One region of the Heyndrickxia vini genome, then DNA from elsewhere that is predicted to be linked to it. Evidence: predicted binding sites of a transcription regulator. Region 1 holds the regulator's gene; each other region holds the start of a gene.
What was found. Region 1 encodes LexA, which represses DNA repair genes until DNA is damaged. Its sites were predicted from a motif close to CGAACATATGTTCG; they were not measured.
Positions count from the first base shown of each region.

Region 2: uvrB (excinuclease ABC subunit UvrB) is a predicted target of LexA. The motif match lies at 4,127-4,140, and genes of this name have one in related genera.
Region 3: parE (DNA topoisomerase IV subunit B) is a predicted target of LexA. The motif match lies at 6,308-6,321, and genes of this name have one in related genera.

Region 1 is NZ_CP065425.1:2,426,814-2,434,793, reverse strand. Features, by position in the region: gene glnA (type I glutamate--ammonia ligase) at 1-727, shown strand, start outside; gene I5776_RS12155 (peptidoglycan recognition protein family protein) at 956-2,011, shown strand; gene lexA (transcriptional repressor LexA) at 2,218-2,841, opposite strand; gene yneA (cell division suppressor protein YneA) at 3,006-3,326, shown strand; gene I5776_RS12140 (YneB family resolvase-like protein) at 3,334-3,975, shown strand; gene I5776_RS12135 (DUF896 domain-containing protein) at 4,086-4,319, shown strand; gene tkt (transketolase) at 4,502-6,505, shown strand; gene sirA (sporulation inhibitor of replication protein SirA) at 6,684-7,124, shown strand; gene I5776_RS12120 (YneF family protein) at 7,199-7,417, shown strand; gene I5776_RS12115 (ABC transporter transmembrane domain-containing protein) at 7,607-7,980, shown strand, end outside.
Region 2 is NZ_CP065425.1:1,041,649-1,049,628, reverse strand. Features, by position in the region: gene uvrA (excinuclease ABC subunit UvrA) at 1-2,025, opposite strand, end outside; gene uvrB (excinuclease ABC subunit UvrB) at 2,033-4,009, opposite strand; gene I5776_RS05185 (DUF2164 domain-containing protein) at 4,205-4,441, opposite strand; gene I5776_RS05180 (CsbA family protein) at 4,645-4,899, opposite strand; gene I5776_RS05175 (HD domain-containing protein) at 4,981-5,625, opposite strand; gene I5776_RS05170 (heavy metal translocating P-type ATPase) at 5,892-7,979, opposite strand.
Region 3 is NZ_CP065425.1:2,052,055-2,060,034, forward strand. Features, by position in the region: gene I5776_RS10305 (PH domain-containing protein) at 1-300, opposite strand, end outside; gene I5776_RS10310 (staygreen family protein) at 418-885, opposite strand; gene I5776_RS10315 (hypothetical protein) at 950-1,708, opposite strand; gene parC (DNA topoisomerase IV subunit A) at 1,835-4,270, opposite strand; gene parE (DNA topoisomerase IV subunit B) at 4,270-6,246, opposite strand; gene I5776_RS10330 (CoA-binding protein) at 6,481-6,894, opposite strand; gene I5776_RS10335 (purine/pyrimidine permease) at 6,973-7,980, opposite strand, start outside.

The sequences.
Region 1 (7,980 bases):
TGCATTAAAAGCGTGTGATGATATACAAACATTTAAACTCGTTGTTAAAACCATTGCCCGAAAGCACGGACTGCACGCAACATTTATGCCAAAACCATTGTTTGGTGTAAGTGGATCCGGTATGCACTGTAACTTATCATTGTTCAAAAATGGCGAAAATGCTTTCTTTGACCCAAGTGGTAAAATTGAATTAAGTGAAACGGCATATCAATTTATTGCTGGTGTAATTAAACATGCAACGAATTTTACCGCAGTTACCAATCCAACTGTAAATTCTTATAAACGTTTAGTTCCTGGTTATGAAGCACCATGTTATGTTGCATGGTCCGCAAGAAACCGTAGTCCATTAGTGCGAATTCCAGCTTCACGTGGATTAAGCACACGAATTGAAGTTCGCAGTGTCGATCCAGCTGCTAATCCATATTTAGCAATGGCTGTATTATTAAAATCCGGCTTAGATGGAATAAAAAATAAACTAAAAGTTCCAGCACCGGTTGATCGAAATATTTACGTTATGAATAAACAAGAACGCGAGGAAGCCGGAATTGTTGATCTCCCTGGAACATTAAAACAAGCGTTGGAAAATTTAACTTCAGATGAAGTAATGACAAGTGCACTTGGTGAACACATTCTTGAACATTTCCTAGAAGCAAAAGAGATTGAATGGGATATGTTCCGCACAACAGTCCATCCGTGGGAACGCGAGCAATATATGCAAATGTATTAATTAGTAAACCCCTTGATACTATTGGTGTCGAGGGGTTTTTTGTATTAAGTTAGAATCTTGTTTGGCTTGTTTAGTTGTTTTTACACACGACAATGAATTTATAGTTAGATCTACTTTAAATAGAAAGCACATTTCAAAGAGTAACGATCAAATCGTTACTCTTTTTTGTTCATACGCCTTTCCGAAAAATAGCTAGATTTCATATTAAATAGTAAGGAGATGATTTTTATGAAGATTAATCAAAAATTTATCCCTGTTTCAAATACATTTACCCGACCTGGAATAAAGATGGATCCAGAATATATCACAATTCACGAAACCGACAACACGAGTAGAGGTGCAGATGATGTAGCCCATGCCAATTTACAATATAAAGGTAATACAAGACAAGCTTCTTGGCATTTTCAGGTAGATGAAGATTCAATTTATCAATCATTACCTACAAATGAAGTAGGATGGCATGCAGGGGATGGTTATGGACTAGGGAACATGAAATCAATTGCGATAGAAATCTGTGTTAACAGTGATGGTGACTTTAAAAAGGCAGTAGATAATACTGTTTGGTTAACGAATCATTTAATGAATGAACACAGTATTCCCGTATCTAACGTAGTTCAACATAACCATTGGAGTGGAAAGAACTGTCCACGCTATTTAAGAAGTGGAGAAAAGGGGATTACTTGGGAAGACTTTTTAGACAAGGTGAAGGCAGGTGCTTCTCCTTCTAAACCTGAAACAAATCCAAATCCTACAATACCTGATCCATCAAATGACAGTTCATTTAAAGGAAAAAGAGTTGAAAGTATTTATGGCGGTTCGGATGGAGTAAACTTCTATTCGAAAGCAACATTTGATACCAATTATAAAGTTGGTATATTGCGTAAAGGAGATGGATTTCCGGAAGTTGTCCAGAAAGTAAAAGTGGGCAATGAGTATATGTACAAAGTTAAGAACAGTAAAGGTGCAGTATACTATATAACTGCTTCGCCGAAATATGTGAAGTTAGAAGGTGCATCTAAGAATGAAACCCACCCGGGATCAGCCTCCAAACCTAAACCTAAGAAAGTGTATCTTCCTAGAACTGATTCAAGTTGGAGAGTTTACCCTCTCGATAAAGCACCAGTAAAAGGAAATGAAGTGGGTTTTTTAAATCCTAAGAAATTTGGAGGTCTTTCATACGATATTTTGGGAGAACCGCAAAAGGATGTCTATACGATTAAGACGGATGATTTTGGTAAAGTAAACATTTATGCGGCACCATCAACTGGCGCAGTAATAAAATAGTATAATTTGATTGCAACCTGCACATAATATAATCAGTGCATGATTTACATCATGTTAATAAGCCCTTTCTCAAACGAGAGGGGCTTATTTTAGTCCATTAAAGAGTTATTTGGAAAATTCGTTGCAAGTGACGATTTGAAAGAAAAAACATCCAAATTTCGTTTTATTTAAATGAAATTTGGATGTTTTTATATTGGAGATTTTACTTAATGAATGATATGACGGTATAGACCAATAACTTTGCCTAAAATAGAGACATTATTTAAAATGATTGGAGCCATTGTTGAATTTTCTGGTTGAAGCCGAAAAAAGTCTTTCTCCTTAAAGAAACGCTTCACTGTTGCTTCATCATCTTCAGTCATTGCAACGACGATATCCCCGTTATTAGCGGTTTGTTGTTGACGGACAATTACATAGTCACCATCTAAAATACCAGCTTCGATCATACTTTCACCGACAATTTCCAACATAAAGATATTCTCATCAGTGGGTGCTAATTGTTCTGGTAATGGGAAAAACTCTTCGATATTTTCAATAGCAGTAATAGGCATACCTGCAGTCACTTTACCTAATAAAGGAACATTCACGACATTTTGTTTAGGGATGTTTTCCGATTCAAAATCGAGGATCTCGATTGCCCTCGGTTTAGTAGGATCCCTTCGGATTAATCCTTTTGTTTCTAATCTTGATAGGTGACCGTGGACAGTAGAACTGGAGGCTAGTCCGACGGCTTCACCAATTTCACGAACAGATGGTGGATATCCCTTTGATTTAACTTCTTGCTTAATAAAATCCAGTATATCCTGTTGTCTTTTTGAAAGTTTTGTCATCATATACACCCCGACTATTAAACGTATCTTTTAGATTAATTCCATTATAGCATTTCTTTTCCAACTATACAAACATAAGTTCGAAAAAACTATTGACTTGAAACAAATGTTCGCATTATAATAAAAATAATAAACGAACATACATTCGAAGGTGGTTTTATAATATGACTATTCTATGGAAAAAATATTCTTATGTTATTATATTAATTGTTTTATCAATGGTTATAGGATTATATGCGATGAACTCTTTTATAGATGACAAAAACTATCAGGAAGTTATCGTAACTAAAGGGCAATCATTGTGGGAAATTGCTCATATTTATTCAAAGGAACATTCAATGAATCCAAATGAGTTCATCGAGTGGGTAACAAAGAAAAATCATTTAACTAGTAGTAATATAAAAGCTGGAGAAAAAATTATAATCCCTATTAAAACGAAAAAACAGTTGGATGATAGTAATCAATATGCATTAGATTTGGAGTAATAAAATGATGAAAGCAGTAATCTATTGTCGTGTAAGTACAAAAAAACATACGCAAGAAACATCACTTGAAAGACAAGAGGCAGAACTAGTGGAGATGGCTAAAAGGTGTGGGTTCGATCTTGTTAAAGTGATTCATGATCAAGAAAGTGGATATCATTTAGATCGTCCGGGGATTTTAGAAATCCTTGATCTTGTTAAAGAAAGAAACATTGATGCATTATTAATTCAAGATGAGACGAGATTAGGCAGAGGTAATGCAAAAATTGCTCTTTTGCACTGTCTTTTTAAGGAAGGTATTAAAGTATATAGTATTTCCCATCAGGGGGAATTAGAATTATCAGAATCTGATTCTATGGTTTTAAATATTGTTAGTATGGTAGAAGAATATCAACGAAAATTACATAATTTAAAAATAAAAAGAGGAATGAAACGTGCAGTAGAAAAAGGTTATCGGCCAGAATTGAATTTAAAAGAACATGGAAATGTTCAAGGACGTGATCGCAAGGATATGCCTATAGACGAAATAGTCCGTTTACGTAAGAATAACCTAACATTCGCTGAAATAGCAGCAACACTAAGAGGATTTGGATATAATGTTTCAAAAGCAACTGTGCATAGAAGATATCAAGAATATATAAAGCAAGAATAACTATAGAAGGAAGCTTAAGCTCTTTTCTTGATAACAAAGTATTTATCTAGTACTATTACTGTATCTTCTACTGGAAAAGATAGTAGTTTCTACAGAAAAGGAGTAGCTATATGCTTTCTAAAGATAAAATATCAAGAATCAATGCACTATCGAAAAAAGCTAAAGAAAAAGGACTAACTGAAGAGGAAGCGAAAGAACAATCCCGTCTTCGACGTGAGTATTTAGAAAGTTTTCGTTCTTCTATGAAAAACACAATTGAAACTGTTCGTGTCATTGATCCGGAAGGAAATGACGTAACACCACAAAAAGTTCGCAGTATTCAAGAGAAGAAAAGACTCCATTGAATAATTAAATAACCTTTATGGATAAGGCTGACCAATCAGCCTTTTTTCATTTTTATTAAAAAAGCGGTTAGTTCAACATGAAATTAAAAAGATAAAAAACTATACTTTTCTTTAGTTGAGTTATAATATAAACATGTTTAATATTAATATTGGACTATATATGATAGAGAGGATGTATAAAATTGTTTGATAATACAGACCAATTAGCAGTAACCACAATCAGAACTCTTTCTATTGATGCAATTGAAAAAGCCAATTCAGGTCATCCTGGATTACCTATGGGTGCTGCACCGATGGCATACACACTTTGGACTAGAATTATGAACCATAACCCAAAAAATCCAGAATGGTTTAATAGGGATCGCTTCGTTTTATCAGCTGGCCATGGTTCGATGTTATTATATAGCTTACTCCATTTGGCTGGATATGGTTTAAGCATGGATGATATTAAACAATTCCGCCAATGGGGAAGTAAAACTCCAGGACATCCGGAATTTGGTCATACTAAAGGTGTTGAAGCAACTACCGGACCATTAGGACAAGGGATTGCAATGGCTGTTGGTATGGCAATGGCTGAACGTCATTTAGCAGGTGTGTACAATAAAGATAGTTTCGATATAGTTAATCATTATACATATGCTCTTTGTGGTGATGGTGACCTTATGGAGGGGATATCCAGTGAAGCTGCTTCACTAGCTGCACATTTAAAACTGGGTCGTTTAGTTGTTCTTTATGACTCAAATGATATTTCACTTGATGGAGATTTAGATAAATCATTTTCGGAAAGTGTAGAAGGTCGATTTAAATCATATGGATGGCAATATCTTCGTGTAGAAGATGGAAATGATTTTGAGGCCATTTCAAAAGCACTTGAAGAAGCAAAATCCGATGTTACTCGCCCAACTATGATTGAAGTTAAGACGGTAATTGGATATGGATCACCTAATAAATCCGGAAAATCTGCTGTTCACGGTTCCCCGCTTGGTGCAGATGAATTAAAGCTAACGAAAGATTATTATAAATGGACATTTGAAGAAGATTTCCACGTTCCATCTGAAGTATATGATCGTTTCAATGAAAAAATTGTTGAACCAGGAATTGAAAAAGAACAACAATGGGAACAACTTTTTGCTGACTATAAAAAACAATACCCAGAGTTGGCTGCACAATTAGAGCGTGCCATCAAAGGCGAACTTCCTGATAACTGGGATAAAGAAATCCCTGTTTATGAAGAAGGAAAGAGCTTAGCAAGCAGAGCTTCAAGTGGTGAAGTATTAAATGCTATTGCAAAAAATGTTCCAACTTTTATTGGCGGTTCTGCAGATTTAGCGGGATCAAACAATACAATGATTAAAGGTGAAAAAGACTTTACACCAGAAAATTATGATGGACGGAATATTTGGTTTGGTGTTCGTGAATTTGCAATGGGTGCAGCGATGAATGGAATGGCATTGCATGGCGGATTACAAGTTTATGGAGGGACGTTCTTCGTATTCTCCGATTATTTGCGACCAGCAATCCGTTTAGCAGCGTTAATGAACCTACCAGTCACCTATGTATTTACACATGATAGTATTGCGGTAGGTGAAGATGGTCCTACACACGAACCAATTGAGCAATTACCATCCTTAAGAACAATGCCTAATCTTTCTGTTATTCGCCCGGCTGATGGTAATGAAACAGCTGCGGCTTGGAAACTCGCTTTGACTTCTAAGGATAAGCCGACTGCACTTGTTTTAACACGTCAAGGTTTACCTACGATTAAATCAACTGCAGAAAATGCTCAAGAAGGTGTCGCAAAAGGTGCATATATAGTATCTCCGTCTGAAAATAATCAAGCAGACGTAATTTTATTAGCTTCCGGTTCAGAAGTGAATCTTGCTGTTGATGCGCAAAAGGCATTATTAAATGAAGGAATCCATGCATCTGTAGTTAGTATGCCGTCGTGGGATCGTTTCGAAGAACAGTCGAAGGAATATAAAGAGTCAGTTATACCTAAAGCGGTGAAAAAACGCCTTGCAATTGAAATGGCCGCTCCTTTTGGCTGGGAACGCTACGTTGGTGACGAAGGCGATATTTTAGCTATTAACGGATTCGGTGCTTCTGCTCCTGGTGGAAAAGTAATGGAAGAATACGGATTTACTGTAGAAAACGTAGTTTCGCGTGTTAAAGCATTACTTAAATAATAAAAATTCGGGAGGATAACTTAGTTATCCTCCTTTTTTATGTCTTATCTTTGTTCTGTATATGATAAAAATAGACATTCGACAAAAAAATCATCTATTTGAAACAGTATTTGACAAAAAAATCAGAAATATTCGTCTAAAATAATAAGAAAGGATAAAAACTCGGGAGTGAGGTATCATGCGTGCCTATCAAATCTATTTAATAGAGGAAGAGGTTGCAGAGTATTATTACGGACGGGAAAGAATGTTTTTTGACTTGTTTTTGGAATACTACGAAGTAGACGGTGTTCTCAAACAAATAATAAGAAAGCAAATTGAGTATATAACGAAACCAATACCGATATTACATATTCATCATTTACTTGGACAAGCTTTTTCAAAGAAAAAAGATTTTGTTCACCAAAATAATTTCTATCGATATATCGAAAACGATTTGTTCAATGGAGTAGAATTATTTGTCGATGATTATATGCTTAGACTGAATGCCTGGGGAAACTATGACTCAGAATCGGCTTTTTTAGAAGTTTTGCGAAAATATGATGGAAGATTACTTGCGTTGGACCTTGAAAATGAGAGATTTGGCTGGTTGAAACCTATAAAAGAAAGAAAATTCGTTTGAAACACAATTGAAATATTGTATAATGATTGAGGATTTAGTACACTGTAAGATAGACAACATGAAGGAGGATTATTATGGCTTGGTATGTATACATTATCATACTTGTAGCTCTACTAGCTGGGGTTGCACTAGGATTTTTCATAGCGCGTAAATATATGATGAACTACTTAAAGAAAAATCCGCCAATCAATGAACAAATGCTTAAAATGATGATGACTCAAATGGGTATGAAACCATCACAAAAGAAAATCAATCAAATGATGAATGCGATGAATAAACAGCAAATGAAGTAAGAAAATAGAGCTATAAATGATGTTAGAAAAGGGACAGCCTTTAGAATAACAATCATCTTATAGCTTTATTTTTTTGCGAAAATTTGCTTCTTTGTTATCGGAAAATTTGTTAAAATTAGAATGGATTATCTATTTCGATTAATATTTTATATAAACTTTACTATTTTTGATGGGCAGATGGGGGAAATAATGAGGGTTTTCGTTGATTTAATGTGGTTTTTTAAGCAGGAAAAGAAAGCATACATATCGGGTGTACTGATTTTAGCAGTTGTGGCGGGATTGCAGCTTATTCCCCCGAAAATTGTGGGAAATATCGTTGATTTAATAAAAGATAATGAATTGACTAAGGGTATTCTTGTTAAATGGATTATTATTTTGATTGTAACTGCATTAACTATGTATGTTTTGAGATATTATTGGAGGATTATGATATTTGGCTCATCTCTGAAATTAGCAAGAATCTTACGAAATCGTTTATTTAGTCATTTTACGAGAATGTCATCTTCATTTTATCAACAAAAACGTGTCGGTGATTTAATGGCACATGCAACAAATGATTTGCA
Region 2 (7,980 bases), 1.4 Mb from region 1:
AGTGATTTCCCTATGCTCACCCGGTTTGCTTTTTGCCCGATTCAGCTTTTGAGCCAAGGTTTTGTGTAAAACTTCATTCACAAGTGTACTTTTTCCTGAACCTGATACACCTGTAACCGCCACAAAGCTGCCTAGCGGGAATTTCACTGTCACATTTTTTAGATTATTTTCTTTCGCCCCTTTGATTTCAATAAAACGGCCATCTGGTTTGCGGCGTTCTATTGGTAATGGGATGAATTTTTTCCCGGATAAGTATTGGCCAGTTAACGAATGTGGATCATTCATAACTTCTTCCGGTGTCCCAGCGGATATAATCTCGCCTCCATGAACACCTGCACCTGGACCAATATCTATTAAATAATCCGCGGCTAACATCGTGTCTTCATCATGTTCAACGACGATTAATGTATTCCCGATGTCTCTCATATTTTGAAGTGTTTGAATTAAACGGTCATTATCTCGCTGATGCAAACCGATTGATGGTTCATCCAATATGTAAAGGACACCGGTTAATCGTGAACCGATTTGTGTTGCCAAACGAATGCGTTGTGCCTCGCCTCCAGATAATGTACCGGCTGCACGGCTCAAAGTTAAATACTCTAACCCGACATTCACAAGAAATCCTAGTCGTTCACGAATTTCACGAAGGACAAGATTCGCGATTTGTCGTTCTTTTTCAGTTAAATCTAGCTGTATAAATAATTCATCTGCTTGTTCAATAGAAAGTTCCGTAACTTGCCCAATATGCTTATTATTGATTTTGACAGCAAGGCTTTCTTCTTTTAATCGATATCCTTTACATTTCGAACATGGTTGTTGTCCCATGTATTTTTCCATTTGCTCACGAATATAGTCAGAGCTTGTTTCTCGATAGCGTCTTTCTACATTACGTATGACTCCTTCGAATTTCACATTTCCTTCCCGTATTTGCCCAAAATCATTTTCGTAACGGAAATAAATTAATTCTTCACCAGACCCTAACAATATCTTATCTAATTGATCCTTTGGAAGATTCTTCACGGGAATTTCCATATCAATTCCATAATGATTACAAACTGCTTCAAGCAGCTGTGGATAGTATTGTGAACTTACCGGCTCCCATGGGGCAATCGCATGTTCTTTTAATGAAAGTTCTGGATTAGGAATAATTAAACTGCGTTCGACTTTGAGCTTTGTTCCAAGTCCATCACATTCAGGACAAGCACCGAATGGGCTATTAAACGAAAACATCCTTGGCTCTAATTTATCAATTGAAAACCCACAATGTGGACAAGCTAAATGCTCGCTAAATAAAAGTTCTTCCTGGCCGATAACATCAATAATGACCCTTCCATCAGCAAGTCTCAAAGCTGTTTCTAGTGAATCTGCCAATCGGGAGGCAACCTCTTCTTTTACGACAATTCGATCCACCACTACCTCAATTGAATGTTTTTTGTTCTTTTCTAATTCGATGTCTTCACTTAAATCAAGCATCTCTCCATCGACACGAACACGAACAAATCCTTGTTTCTTAATATCCTCAAGCACTTTTACATGGGCACCCTTTCGTCCCGAAACGATAGGAGCTAATACTTGAAGCTTTGTTCTTTCTGGATATTCCATAATTCGATCGACCATTTGTTCAATCGTTTGCGAGGTAATTTCAATTCCATGTATTGGACAAATTGGTCTCCCAACTCTTGCAAACAACAGACGCAAATAATCATAGATCTCCGTTACCGTCCCTACCGTTGAACGGGGGTTACGACTTGTTGTTTTTTGATCAATAGATATTGCGGGAGATAAGCCTTCAATCGCATCGACATCCGGCTTATCCATTTGACCTAAAAATTGCCTAGCATAGGCTGAAAGTGATTCCACATATCTACGTTGACCTTCAGCATAAATCGTATCAAATGCTAATGATGATTTTCCCGAACCGGATAGACCTGTTAATACAACTAATTGATCTCTCGGAATGGTGACATCAATGTTTTTCAGATTATGTGCCCTTGCTCCTTGAACGATAATTTTATCTTTTGCCATTTATATGTCATCCTTCCGCTTTCAATTCTAATAATGTATCACGAAGCTGGGCGGCACGTTCAAAGTCGAGCGCCTTCGCTGCTTCTTTCATATCGTGTTCTAATTGTTGGATTAATTTTTCCCGTTCCTTTTTCGTTAATTTCGTTGGTGTTGTTGCAACATATTCTTCTTGATCTTCCGCTGCACGAGTCGCCCTGATTACATCACGAATATCCTTTTGTATCGTTTGAGGTGTAATTCCATGTTTTGTATTATATTCTTCTTGGACTGTACGGCGACGCTTCGTTTCTTCAATCGCTTTCGTCATAGAATCCGTCATCTTATCCGCATACATAATGACCTGACCATTCGCATTACGCGCAGCACGGCCGATTGTCTGAATTAATGAACGTTCAGAACGCAAGAATCCCTCTTTATCTGCATCTAGAATAGCTACTAGCGATACTTCTGGAATATCTAACCCTTCCCTCAAAAGGTTAATTCCAACTAACACATCATATTTTCCAAGACGTAAATCCCGAATTACTTCAATTCTTTCTAATGTCTTCACTTCTGAGTGTAAATATTGTACTTTTATACCGACTTCTTTTAAATAATCTGTTAAGTCTTCTGACATTTTTTTCGTTAGCGTAGTAATAAGAACCCTTTCATTGCGTGCCACTCGTTCATTGATTTCACCAAGCAAATCATCGATTTGTCCTTCAATTGGGCGAACTTCAATTGTTGGATCAAGTAGGCCTGTCGGACGAATAATTTGTTCAACCATTACTGGTGTATGTTCGATTTCATACGGACCTGGTGTTGCAGACACATAAACAATTTGCTTCACATGTGATTCGAATTCATCAAATTTCAATGGGCGGTTATCAAGCGCTGATGGCAAGCGAAATCCATGTTCCACGAGAACATTCTTCCGTGCTTGGTCCCCATTATACATTCCACGTACTTGTGGAAGTGTGACATGAGATTCATCGACAACAATTAAAAAATCTTCAGGGAAATAGTCTAGTAGTGTATACGGTGTGGAACCTGAAGGGCGTAATGTTAAATGACGGGAATAGTTTTCTATACCTGAACAGAATCCCATTTCACGCATCATTTCTAAATCGTAATTCGTCCGTTGCTCTAGCCTTTGTGCCTCAAGTAGACGATTATTATCACGTAATTCCTTCAAACGTTCTTCCAATTCTTTTTCAATATTTTCAATAGCTACCCGCATCTTTTCTTCTCGTGTTACGAAGTGGGAAGCCGGGAAAATAGCAACATGATCACGGTCGCCAATGATTTCACCTGTTAGAGCATCAACTTCGCGAATCCGATCAATTTCATCACCAAAAAATTCAACACGAATACAATGTTCATCCTTTGAAGCCGGGAAAATTTCCACAACATCCCCTCTTACACGAAAAGTACCACGTTGAAAATCTATGTCATTTCTAGAAAACTGTATGTCTACAAGTTTGCGAAGTAGCTGATTTCGTTCCACTTCCATTCCAGTTCTTAGCGAGAGAACCATTTCCCGGTATTCTTCCGGATTACCCAAACCGTAAATACATGAAACACTAGCAATTATGATGACGTCTTCACGTTCAAATAAAGATGACGTTGCTGAGTGTCGTAACTTATCAATCTCATCATTAATACTCGAATCTTTTTCGATATATGTGTCAGTCTGAGGTACATACGCCTCCGGCTGAAAATAATCATAGTAACTGACAAAGTATTCAACAGCATTATTCGGAAAAAACTCTTTAAACTCACTATATAATTGCCCCGCTAATGTTTTATTATGAGCAATAATTAAAGTTGGTTTTTTTACTTCTTTTATTACATTGGAAATGGTAAAAGTTTTTCCTGTCCCTGTTGCCCCCAATAAGGTTTGATGTTTCTTTCCATTTTTAATGCCTTCAACAATTTTTCGAATGGCCTCGGGTTGATCTCCTTGCGGCTGATATTTAGAAACGAGCTCAAATTGTTCGTTCAATCCATTTTCCTCCCATCCACTTTACCTATCTATGTCATCTTTTCAATAAGGTCATTATTCACGTTTTTTCATACTTATTATTTTACCACAAACAGGTGTTTCTTAACCATAAAAAAGCGAACAAATTTTCGGTTTTTCGATTTTTCTCATGAATTGAAAAAGAACCCGGAAATACGCTCCCAAGCTCTTAATCGGTTACTTTATTCTCTTTTCCAACGTATACAGTTCTTCCTCTAGCGAATTCATCCTTTGCACAACCATTTTTTGTGCATCAGCAATTGCTTCATTATAAAAAATTGGCCCTAATTTTTCATTAACAAATACAAAGAAATTTTCAGCAGCTAAATCCCCGATTTCTTCGTCTCTTTCATTAAGAAAAAATTGTTGAATTTCCCTTATTGCATCTTCTCTTATTTCCTTTGTTAATTTCACTATATAAAACTCCTTAAATACATTTTTCTAAGCTGTTTTCGTAAACAATGAACCGTTCCTTTCCGCTACAGGCACTTGCCTTCCGCTCCAATCCACTCTGTGCTTTTAATATTGTTAGTAGGAACTGTCATTTAGAAAGAGTCTTTTATTAAAAATATCCTAAAAAAACGTTTGAAACAAATGAAATGATTCCTTCATTTGCTTCAAACGTTTTTGCTTTCCGGTATTTTCCTCTTTTTATTTCGGTTTACCATACGGTTTGCATAATAAAACCCAATGGTTAACGATGCAGCGTCAATAATGAATAAAGGCCATGTATGTGTATATCCTTTATAAACCGAAGCGACAATCAAGGCGACTGTTAATAGTAAGCCTACAATATGGTTGTACGTTACCCTTGTGAAAAACACAACGAGAATTCCCGGCAAAAAAATTGCGGCCAAAATTTTGTCTAACACTGTTTTCACCCCTAAGGTTAAAAATCCTATCTCTATTCTTTTCTAAAAATGAAAAAAACACAAGGGGAGGTTGGAAATTTTTTATTCATTTAAATTCGCTTTAACGATTTTTTGTGTGACTTTGTTTAGCTCACTATGTTCAATAAATTTTTCATCAAGCATGTCAGGCAAAACTTCATTGAGAAAATACTTCACACTTTCCATTTCTTTAAATTCAAGAATTGTTAATAAAGATTCTTCATAAATTTCCTGAAAAAGTGGTTCGGGATTCCCTTTTTGAATTTCGCCGAAGGATTCATAAAGCAGATCAATTTTATCTGCGACCGATAAAATCTTCCCTTCTAATGTATCATCTTTTCCTTCTTTAAAACGATCTAAGTAAATTTGTTGATATTCCTTCGGAAACTCTTTAAAAATAAATTTTTGGGTCATCTGTTCTTCTACTTGACTGAACAAATCTCTAAGTTCGGCTGACGCGTATTTCACCGGAGTTTTAATATCTCCTGTAAATAATTCATTGTAGTCATGATTCAATGCTTTTTCATAAAGAGCCTGCCAATTCACTTTATTCCCTTTATTTTCTTCGACTGTTCCGAGAAATTGGGCTACTTTCGTTACTTTAAATGAGTGGCTGGCCACGGAATGTTCTTGGAATTTAAACTTTCCTGGACACCGATAAATTTTTTCTAAATCCGATAAGCTTTTGAAATATTGATGTATTCCCATATTATCACCTTTTTTTATATTTCGTGAGATTGTATCATAGTTTATGAAAAAAAGACAAATGCAAAGCTTAATGAGTTTGTGTTCGTAACCGTTGATTTCCGCTACAGGTGGCTGGCGATTAGCCTCCTCATCGCTTCGCTCTTGCGGGGTCTCATCTTTCCAGCTGATCCCGCAGGAGTCTCGTACCTTCCGCTCCAATCAACATGGAGTCAATATCAACACTGAACTTTAACAAAACCTAAATATAAAGACTAGAGCAAATTACTCTAGCCTTTATTCTTTGTTTCAATCATTAAAGTTAAACTGATTAATGTTACTAATACTGTCGCTCCCATGTCTGAAAGGATGGCGATCCAGAGTGTTAGCCAGCCTGGGATTGTTAGAAGTAAGGCGATTAATTTTAGACCTAGGGCCAATGATATATTTAATTTAATGATTTGATTAACGCGTTTTGAGATTTTAACTGCAGATGGTAGTTTTCCTAGATGATCTTGCATTAGCACAATGTCTGCAGTTTCGATGGCGCTGTCTGTTCCTTTGCCCATTGCTATTCCGAGATCAGCTGTTGCTAATGCGGGTGCGTCGTTGATTCCATCTCCTACCATTGCAATTTTTCCTTTTTGTGTAAGTTCTTTTACTTTTTGAACCTTTTCATCAGGTAAAAGATTGGCATAGTAATTCGATAAGCCGACTTTGTCAGCAACTTTTTTAGCCGTTTGTTGGTGATCTCCTGTCAGCATTACGGTATGTTTTATTCCTGCTTGATGTAATTCTTTAATAATTTGTTTACTTTCACTTCGAACTTCATCGGTTATCCCCATTAAACCAAGTACTTTTTCATTATCTGCAACAGTAATAAGCGTATACCCTTGATCTTTTAGTGCTGTAATTTCTTTTTGAATGCTACTTGACAGTGCAGTCGCAGGCAGTCCTTTCTCATTGCCAACAAAATAGCGCTCTCCATTTACAATTGCTGATATCCCTTGACCAGGTAATGTTTCAACATCTGTTGCTTCTGTAAGAGGGGCCGATGTTTCTTCCACTTTTCGCATCACTGCTTTTGCAAGGGGATGAGAAGAAAGCTTTTCCACTGAACCTGCAATCGTCAAAAATTGCTCATCAAAAACTTTCGTGACTTCTACAAACGGTTCACCTTTCGTTAGTGTTCCAGTTTTATCAAAAGCGATCATATCAATCTTACCTAATTGTTCAAGGAAAACTCCGCCTTTAATGAGAATTCCATTTCGTGCATTTCGTGTGATTCCAGATACAATGGCTATTGGAGACGAAAGAACTAGTGCACAAGGACATCCAACAATTAACACCGCTAACCCTTGATAAAACCATTTTCCCCAATCGGCACCTCCCAAAAGCGGCGGAGCAATCATAACAATAATAGCGATTAAAATGATTGCAGGTGTGTAATATTTTGCAAAATGGTTAATAAACTGTTCTGTAGGTGTTTTTGTTTCTTGAGCTTCCTCTACTAAGTGTAAAATTTTTGCAAGAGAAGAGTCTTCATATGATTTTGTAATAGAAATTTTTAATATTCCTTCATTATTAATACTGCCACCATATACGGATTCATCAATCGATTTTTCTATCGGCATCGATTCACCAGTGATGGCCGCCTCATTTACGGAACTTTTTCCTTCGATGACGATTCCGTCCGAGGGGATTTTTTCGCCGGGTTTGACTAATACGATGTCCCCTGCTTTCAATGTTTCAATGGATACAATCTGTTCTTTTCCATTTGCAATTAATGTTGCTTGTTTCGGTGCAACCTTTAGTAATGCTTCCATCGAACTTCTAGCCTTTTCCATACCCAGTCCTTCAAGAAATTCATTGATTCCGAAAAGAATGGCGACTAATGTCCCTTCTTTCCATTCACCGATTCCAAAAGCACCAATAAGCGCAATGGTCATTAATGTATCGATATTAAATTTTAAACGAAATAAGTTTTTGATTCCTTGGATAAATGTTTGGTAGCCGCTTAATGCTGCAGCAATAATAAAGATAGTTATTGCTATACCTTCGCTCCATTGTCCAACGAATATTGCGATAAAGTAAAGCACAGCTGACATAATAATTAATGTTTTCAGCATGCGGTTTGAATGTGAGTGTGTGTGGGCATGATTATGATCGTCATGTTCATGTTTGTCTTTGACGATAGTCGCACCATCATTTGCCAATATCTTTTCTACTTGAGAGAGAGAAATGTCATCTTTTACGATTAGCTTGCTTGAATTGTATAGAACTCTTGCATCTTCCCCATTTTTTAGCTTTTGTATTTCCTCTTCCATTTCCCTTGCGCAATTTGCACATGAAAGGCCTTGTAGTTTATATTCAGCCATT
Region 3 (7,980 bases), 370 kb from region 1:
TGCCGGGCTTGTGATAATGTTTTTTGTGCTTTCAATTGCTTTAATTTCATTTATGCTGATTAGTGCGTATTTAAATGGTCCAGCGATAATTTTCAGGTCACCATTATTAATTTCATAGTATGTATTTATCCATAACCAAATAACAAAAACGAGCGAAATACTTACAATGATTAATCCGAAAAGTGAATCTGAATTATCGATTCCATTCATTAATAAAATGACAATTGTTCCAAATAAACCCATTAATAAACTCCAAGTAATAATAGTAATGATAGGCCCTTTTTTAGAATAATAACGCATACCCCTCTAATCCCCCACTTTTTATATCTACTATTGAATATACGAATTAAATTCATTATAGTTTCAAAATAATTTACATTTATTAAAAATCAAAAAAAACACAGGAATTCACCTGTGTTAAATACTTACCGATTCTTTCTTTAAATATTTTCTTGCTGTACCCATATATAGTGTTTGATAGATTTCGGGATATTTTGTTTTAATTTCAACGTGTATCGGTGCATCCAATAGTAAAGGATGATAAAGGATGAATCGCTTGTCTGCTTCAATAATTTGTGCGATGAGATGAGGCAATTCTTTTTGATAAATCATGTAACGAACTTGATCTAGTTTGTCGTTATAACTTTCAGGATTGATATTTATTCTTCCTAAAAGGATATATTCCCCCATTTTTGTGGTCCATTCTGCTTGAATTACGTCAAAATGATCACTTGATAACTTCATAAATGGAAATTGTGTACCGATTGACAATAACCACCCACCAGTAGCTTCAGAATGTGTTAATGTGTATTTTCTACCTTGTAAGGGATTTAAATCTGTTGCTGGTGGAATGATATTTTTTGATAATTTGTCTAACTGATCCATGATAAGCATCCCCTCTTTATCTTATCTATGCATACCCTATTGTATGATACTTGCCTATAAAAGGTTACCAATCTTTCCATTTTGTTTGTATTAGCTTCCATTTTCCATTTTCAAAGTACCAAACAGATATAATGGTTCCTAACGCGTCTGCATGGTAAGCTCCACTCACCCGACGATAAGATATTAACCCAAATCCTTCTTTTTCTTTGACTTTTACAATTTTATACATGGCAACTGGGTCAATCATTAATTCTGTAGGTTCGTTTAACATCCCATTTTCTTGAAATAATCCTAAACGAATATAATCTTTTTTGCGACCGGATAAATTGAAATTCTTCGTAAAATTAATATTTGGAATTGTGAGGTGTGCTTTGTAATAATTTTCAAAGTGTCCCTGAACATTTAATGGAGGTGGCATTGGGATATCAATCATTTTACTATCTTTTAAAGTTGTTAAACGGTAATTATATATCCCTCCACTTCCGCCTGTACCACTAGACTCTAATAAATCTAATACATTATCATGATTAAGATCTGCAAATTCAATTTTTGGCTTATATCCTGGCTCATACTCAATTCGAAATTTTTTATTGTTGGATGAAGTTATTTCTGTCCAAATTTTCTTCATGTACATACTACTGACATCTACTTGAATCCCTTTTAAGATAATTTTGTCTGGTTTTCTGTCACCAGTGACATCAACTTTATATTCATGTATTATCTTTTCATTAGTTTTAGCTGACTCTCCGGCGTATGATATAGCAACTGTACTAAGCGACATAAAGAAAAACGCAAATATAGCAAGTACGTATTCTTTTTTCATAGTCGAACCTCCTTCATTTCTTTTGCTCATTATTGTTACCAATTCTTTTTTTGTTATGTAAAAATAACCAATTTGGGAAAATAAAAAGCATTTGTCCAAGTATTATGAACAAATGCTTTTTATACTTTATTCTTCTGTTGTATTGGTCTTTTCTTTCCAGATTTCTTTAACTATACCATTTTCACTTTCATCAATTACGAATGAACCATTTGTATATCGGTCATTATAACGCAAAGTCTCAATTGAAATCGATTCGATTACTTCTTTTTCTGTTTGAAGCCAAATACTATCTTTTTCTTTAACAACCTCTATACCGATAATTCGATGCGGATTATTTTTCAATTCTCGAAGCATCACAACACCACGTTTTGCCCGGGTTGCTTTTTCAAACTCACTTAATTTCATTTTTTTTACAGCACCACGTTGGGTTGCAATAAAAATGGCTTCTTCTTTGGTGTTTTCTATTATTTTCCCAGAAGTGACGTAATCTCCATCTTTTAAGTTTATCCCTTTTACTCCTGCCGCACGAGCACCAACAATATTTACTTCTTCTTCGTCAAACCATAGACCATACCCTAAGTAAGTTCCAATAAATACATCTTTAGAGCCATCGGTTAGATGCACATCAACAACTTCATCGTCGCCCTTTAAATTAATAGCGACAAGGGGTTTAGAATACCTTTGGGCATTATATTGAATTAATTCCGTCTTTTTGGCCATTCCGTTTCTTGTAATAAATAATAAATAGTTCGTGGTATTAAAGTCTTTAATTTCAATTACTTTAACAATTCGTTCGTCTTTTTCAATTGGAATAATATTTGTAATGTGTTGTCCAAGATCTTTCCAACGAATATCTGGAAGTTCATGAACAGGACAATATAAGTAATTACCTTTGTTAGTAAATAGAAGAACAACACTTGTCGTATTAATTTCTTCTTGAAATAATACTCTATCTGTCTCTTTTATTGCAAGATCTTGTCCATTAGATGCCGAGTATGATCTCATACTCGTTCTTTTAACATATCCATCCTTCGTTACTGTTACCATAACGTCTTCATTAGGAATCATAACCTCTAGGTTAATTTTAATTTCCTCAATTTTTTCTTCAATAAGGGCCCTTCGATCATTTACATATTTCTTTTTAATTTCTTTGAGTTCCTTTTTGATGACGTTTAATAAATTTCTTTCGCTATCTAGAATGGATGTAAGTTCTTCTATTTTTTGCTTAAGCTCTTTTGATTCCTTTTGTAATGCGGTAATATCCGTATTGGTTAAACGATATAGTTGCAAAGATACGATTGCTTCGGATTGGGCTTCAGTAAACTGGAATTGCTCAATCAAATTATCCTTGGCATTGCGTTTATCTTTCGATGCGCGAATCGTTGAAATGACTTCATCTAATATTGATAAAGCTTTCATCAATCCTTCTACAATATGCTGCCGTTCTTTTGCCTTATGTAAATCGTATTTTGTACGATTGGTTACGACTTCTTTTTGATGGCCAATATAAGCATCCAGTAACTCTTTCAACCCCATAAGTTTTGGTCTGCGATTAGCAATTGCCACCATGTTGAAATTGTATGTTATTTGCAAATCTGTATTTTTAAATAAATAATTCAGGACTCCATCTGCATGGGCATCCTTTTTTAATTCAATGACTATACGAAGACCAGTACGGTCGGTTTCATCACGTACTTCGGAAATCCCTTCTACTTTTCGATCTAATCGTAATTCATCAATTTTCTTTACCATATTCGCTTTGTTTACTTCATATGGAATTTCAGTTACAATGATTTGCTCGCGCCCGCCTCGTACGGATTCAATTTCTGTCTTACCACGGACTACTATTTTTCCTTTACCGGTTTCATAAGCCTTTCTTATTCCATCAATCCCTTGAATAATTCCACCAGTTGGAAAATCAGGTCCTTTAATGACTTTCATTAAATCATCAATAGAACAATCCGGTTTTTCAATACGCATAATCGTACCATCTATCACTTCACCTAAATGATGGGGTGGAATATCGGTTGCATAACCTGCAGATATTCCAGTTGAACCATTAACCAAAAGATTAGGAAATCTTGCCGGTAACACAGTCGGCTCCTTTGATGTATCATCAAAGTTTGGTATAAAATCGACTGTATCCTTATCAATATCATTTAATAACTCTGAAGCTATTGCCGATAATCTTGCTTCAGTATAACGCATAGCAGCAGGAGGGTCCCCATCAATACTTCCATTATTGCCATGCATTTCAATTAAACCGTTTCTTACTTTCCAATCTTGACTCATGCGAACCATGGCTTCATATACTGAAGAATCACCATGTGGATGATAATTACCGATTACATTACCAACCGTTTTTGCCGATTTTCGGAAGCCTTTTTCATTTGTGTTTCCTTCAACATGCATCGCATATAAAATGCGGCGTTGCACAGGCTTTAAACCGTCACGGGCATCCGGTAACGCGCGATCTTGAATAATATATTTACTATACCGTCCAAAACGATCACCTAATACTTCTTCAAGGGGCAGATCTTGAAATTTTTCAACATTAGTCATCAGTCTTGGTCCCCTCCTTCAACTGATAGATTTTCATTTTCTAAAATGCTTTGATCTTCTTCTAAACCAAAGGCTACATTGTTTTCGATCCATTTCCTGCGAGGTTCAACTTTATCACCCATTAAAGTTGTTACACGTCGTTCTGCACGAGCAGCATCATCAATTCGTACCCGTATCAATGTTCTTGATTCAGGATTCATCGTCGTTTCCCATAATTGATCGGCATTCATTTCACCTAATCCTTTGTAACGCTGAAGCATATATCCCTTACCCACTTTTTTCGTAACGCTTTGAAGTTCATCGTCCGTCCATGCATATTCAATTATTTCCTTTTTTCCGGATCCTTTACTTACTTTATACAAAGGCGGTAAGGCAATATAAACTTTCCCCGCTTCGATAAGTGGTTTCATATATCGATAGAAAAATGTCAACAGTAGCACTTGTATATGTGCTCCATCGGTATCCGCATCTGTCATGATGATCACTTTATCATAGTTGACATCTTCTAAGTTAAAGTCTGGTCCAACACCAGCACCTATCGTATGAATGATTGTATTAATTTCTTCATTCTTAAAAATATCTTGGAGTTTTGCCTTTTCCGTGTTGATTACTTTACCACGTAATGGGAGAACTGCTTGAAACTTGCGATCACGTCCCTGTTTCGCTGAACCGCCTGCAGAGTCTCCTTCGACAAGATAAAGTTCATTTTTTTGTGGATTTCGCGACTGTGCCGGGGTTAACTTTCCAGATAAAAGACTTTCCGACTTTTTGCGCTTTTTTCCACTTCGAGCTTCTTCACGGGCTTTTCTTGCCGCTTCCCTTGCTTGAGCCGCTTTAATTGACTTTTTGATAAGCAAATTACTTGCTTCAGGATTTTCTTCTAGAAAGTAGGCAAGATGTTCTGAAATGACTGCATCCACAGCGGATCTTGCTTCACTTGTTCCCAGTTTTCCTTTCGTTTGCCCTTCAAATTGCAGTAACTCTTCCGGAATCCGGACCGAAACAACTGCCGCTAGTCCCTCACGAATGTCGGTCCCTTCCAAGTTTTTATCCCGTTCTTTCAATAAATTTACTTTACGGGCATACTCATTGATCACCCGTGTCATTGCCGTTTTGGCGCCCACTTCATGAGTGCCTCCATCCTTTGTACGAACATTGTTAACAAATGAAAGCATACTTTCCGAGAAGCCATCATTAAATTGAAAAGCATATTCTACCTCAATTTGACTTGCTTCCCCTTCAATAAATACGACAGGATGAAGAATATCTTTACCTTCATTTAAATATTCAACAAAAGCTTCAATTCCATTTTCATAGAAAAAAACATCTTTTTGATCATAACGTTCATCAATAATTTCAATTTTTAATCCTTTTAATAAAAAAGCAGACTCACGTAAACGTTCACACAATGTATCGTAATTATAAGTAGTTGTACTAAAAATAGTTGGATCAGGTTTGAAATGAATAAGTGTACCTGATTGGTTTGATTTTCCGATTTTTTCTAAAGTTGTTTCAGGTTTTCCGCCATCTATAAATTTTTGTTGATAAACATATCCATCCCGTTTAATGGTAACAATAAGCCATTCAGACAATGCATTAACGACAGATGCACCCACACCGTGCAAGCCGCCACTTGTTTTATATCCGCCCTGTCCAAATTTTCCACCTGCGTGTAAAACAGTGAAGATTACTTCCGTAGTAGGCTTCCCTAGTTTGTGCATTCCGGTAGGCATTCCACGTCCTTTATCTTCAACACTAATACTGTTATCTTTATGTATTTTAACAATAATATGATCTCCGTTTCCTGCTAAAGCCTCATCAACGGAATTATCTACTATTTCATAAACTAAATGATGCAGCCCGCGAGCATCAGTTGAGCCAATATACATACCTGGTCGTTTTCTTACGGCTTCGAGGCCCTCTAATACTTGTATTGCATCATCATTATATTCAATCAAGTTTTGTTTCTTTGCCACAAATATTCCCCTTTCAAACAACACTGCTCTCTATCTACTTTCCTCATTACTTTCTACAAAGCAAACAATTGTTCGTATATCATTATAGCATTTTCCGGACAAACGTCTAACAACTATTTTAGCGATAAATTAATATTTAGCAAATTTCTTTTAAAAATGTCTGGGCTAAACTAAAAATAGGTAATAAAAAACAAAGCAAGCGTTAAAACTACACGCTTGCTGCTAACGAAAAGTCTATTTGGTTAGTGCATGCTCTACTTTAATACAACGATCCATTATTACCGTTTTGCCTTTGTCCTTTAATAATTGATAGGCTTCCTCATTTTCTACACCAAGCTGTGCCCAAAATACATCCGCATCAATCTCTAGAAACTCTTTTGCAAGCTCAGGCAAGTATTCAGATCGCCTAAAAATATCAACAATATCGATGTGACCCGTAATTTCCTTAAGTGTAGAGACAGCTTTAACCCCTAAAACCTCGTCTACGGTTGGATTCACTGGGATAATTTCATACCCGGCTTTTTGCATTGCTTCTGAAACCATATACGATGTACGCTCCGGATTATTACTTAGACCTACAACTGCGATTCGCTTCGCTTTTTTAAGGATTTTTCCGATTTCTTCACGACTAGGATTATCAATAGACATTAAAGGACCTCCTATCTAAAATTCACCTTTTTCTATTACTTATCGTACTTCAATCTGTTAAGAACTGCAAATTAATCATTAGATATTCCCATTTCGTTTCTTCCAAAGTAAAAATTGTTCGGTAAAAACTGCTGCAATGGTGCCTAGAATAAGACCATTATTAATTAAGGAAGCAATAACTACCGGTAAACCTTTCGTTGCCTCTGCTGGAAGAAACATTACCCCTACACCAATTAAAAAACCAATTCCCGCCGACATATAGGTTATTTTAAGATCGTCTGCCTTTTCAATTTCCGTTAAGGCGATGCCAACCATTTTTGTAAAAATAACGAAAGTAACTGAATAACCTACAGGTGCTGGCAAAGCGGCCATAATGTTCATCAATGGAGGGAGAAGAGAAATCACCGTAACAAACAAGCTTCCTAAAATGAACGGCTTTATCCCTTTTATTCCTGTCTGGCTCACAAAGCCTGCGGATCCGGAAATGGGTACTGAACCAATACTAGAGAAAACTCCGCCAGCAAGTTGATTAATTCCTGAAATAATGCCGGCTTGTTTAAATCGATTTACTTGTTTATGATCTTTTTTCAATACTTCCTCCATCACACGTATTGATGCAATCATATTCGTTATGAGTAAAATAGTAATAAAAAAAGAAGTAACAATTACGCCAGAATCTAATTTAGGTAATCCGAATGATAAAATATCCGGAAATGAAAACCAGTGCTGGCTTTTTAGCACACCTGGAGACAATCCAAAAATGATAAATAAAATCCATCCGATTAACATACCAAACATAATCGAAAATTGTTTAACCCATTGAATACGAACTTGTCCTAAGTAAAAGGTTAGAATAATGATAATAAAACATAATAATGCAGTAATTGGCTGAATTACATGAACTCCATCGGTTAGGCCGAGCATCCCTTTCATAAATGAGCCGCTTAATTGGAGAATCAGCAAAAACAAATAAATGAATGTAACTGTTGGTGTGAATAATTTTGCTAACTTTTGAATTAAACCGAGGGCGGATAAAATGATGAAAAATACACCACTAAGCATCATTCCACCTGACAATTCACGCAA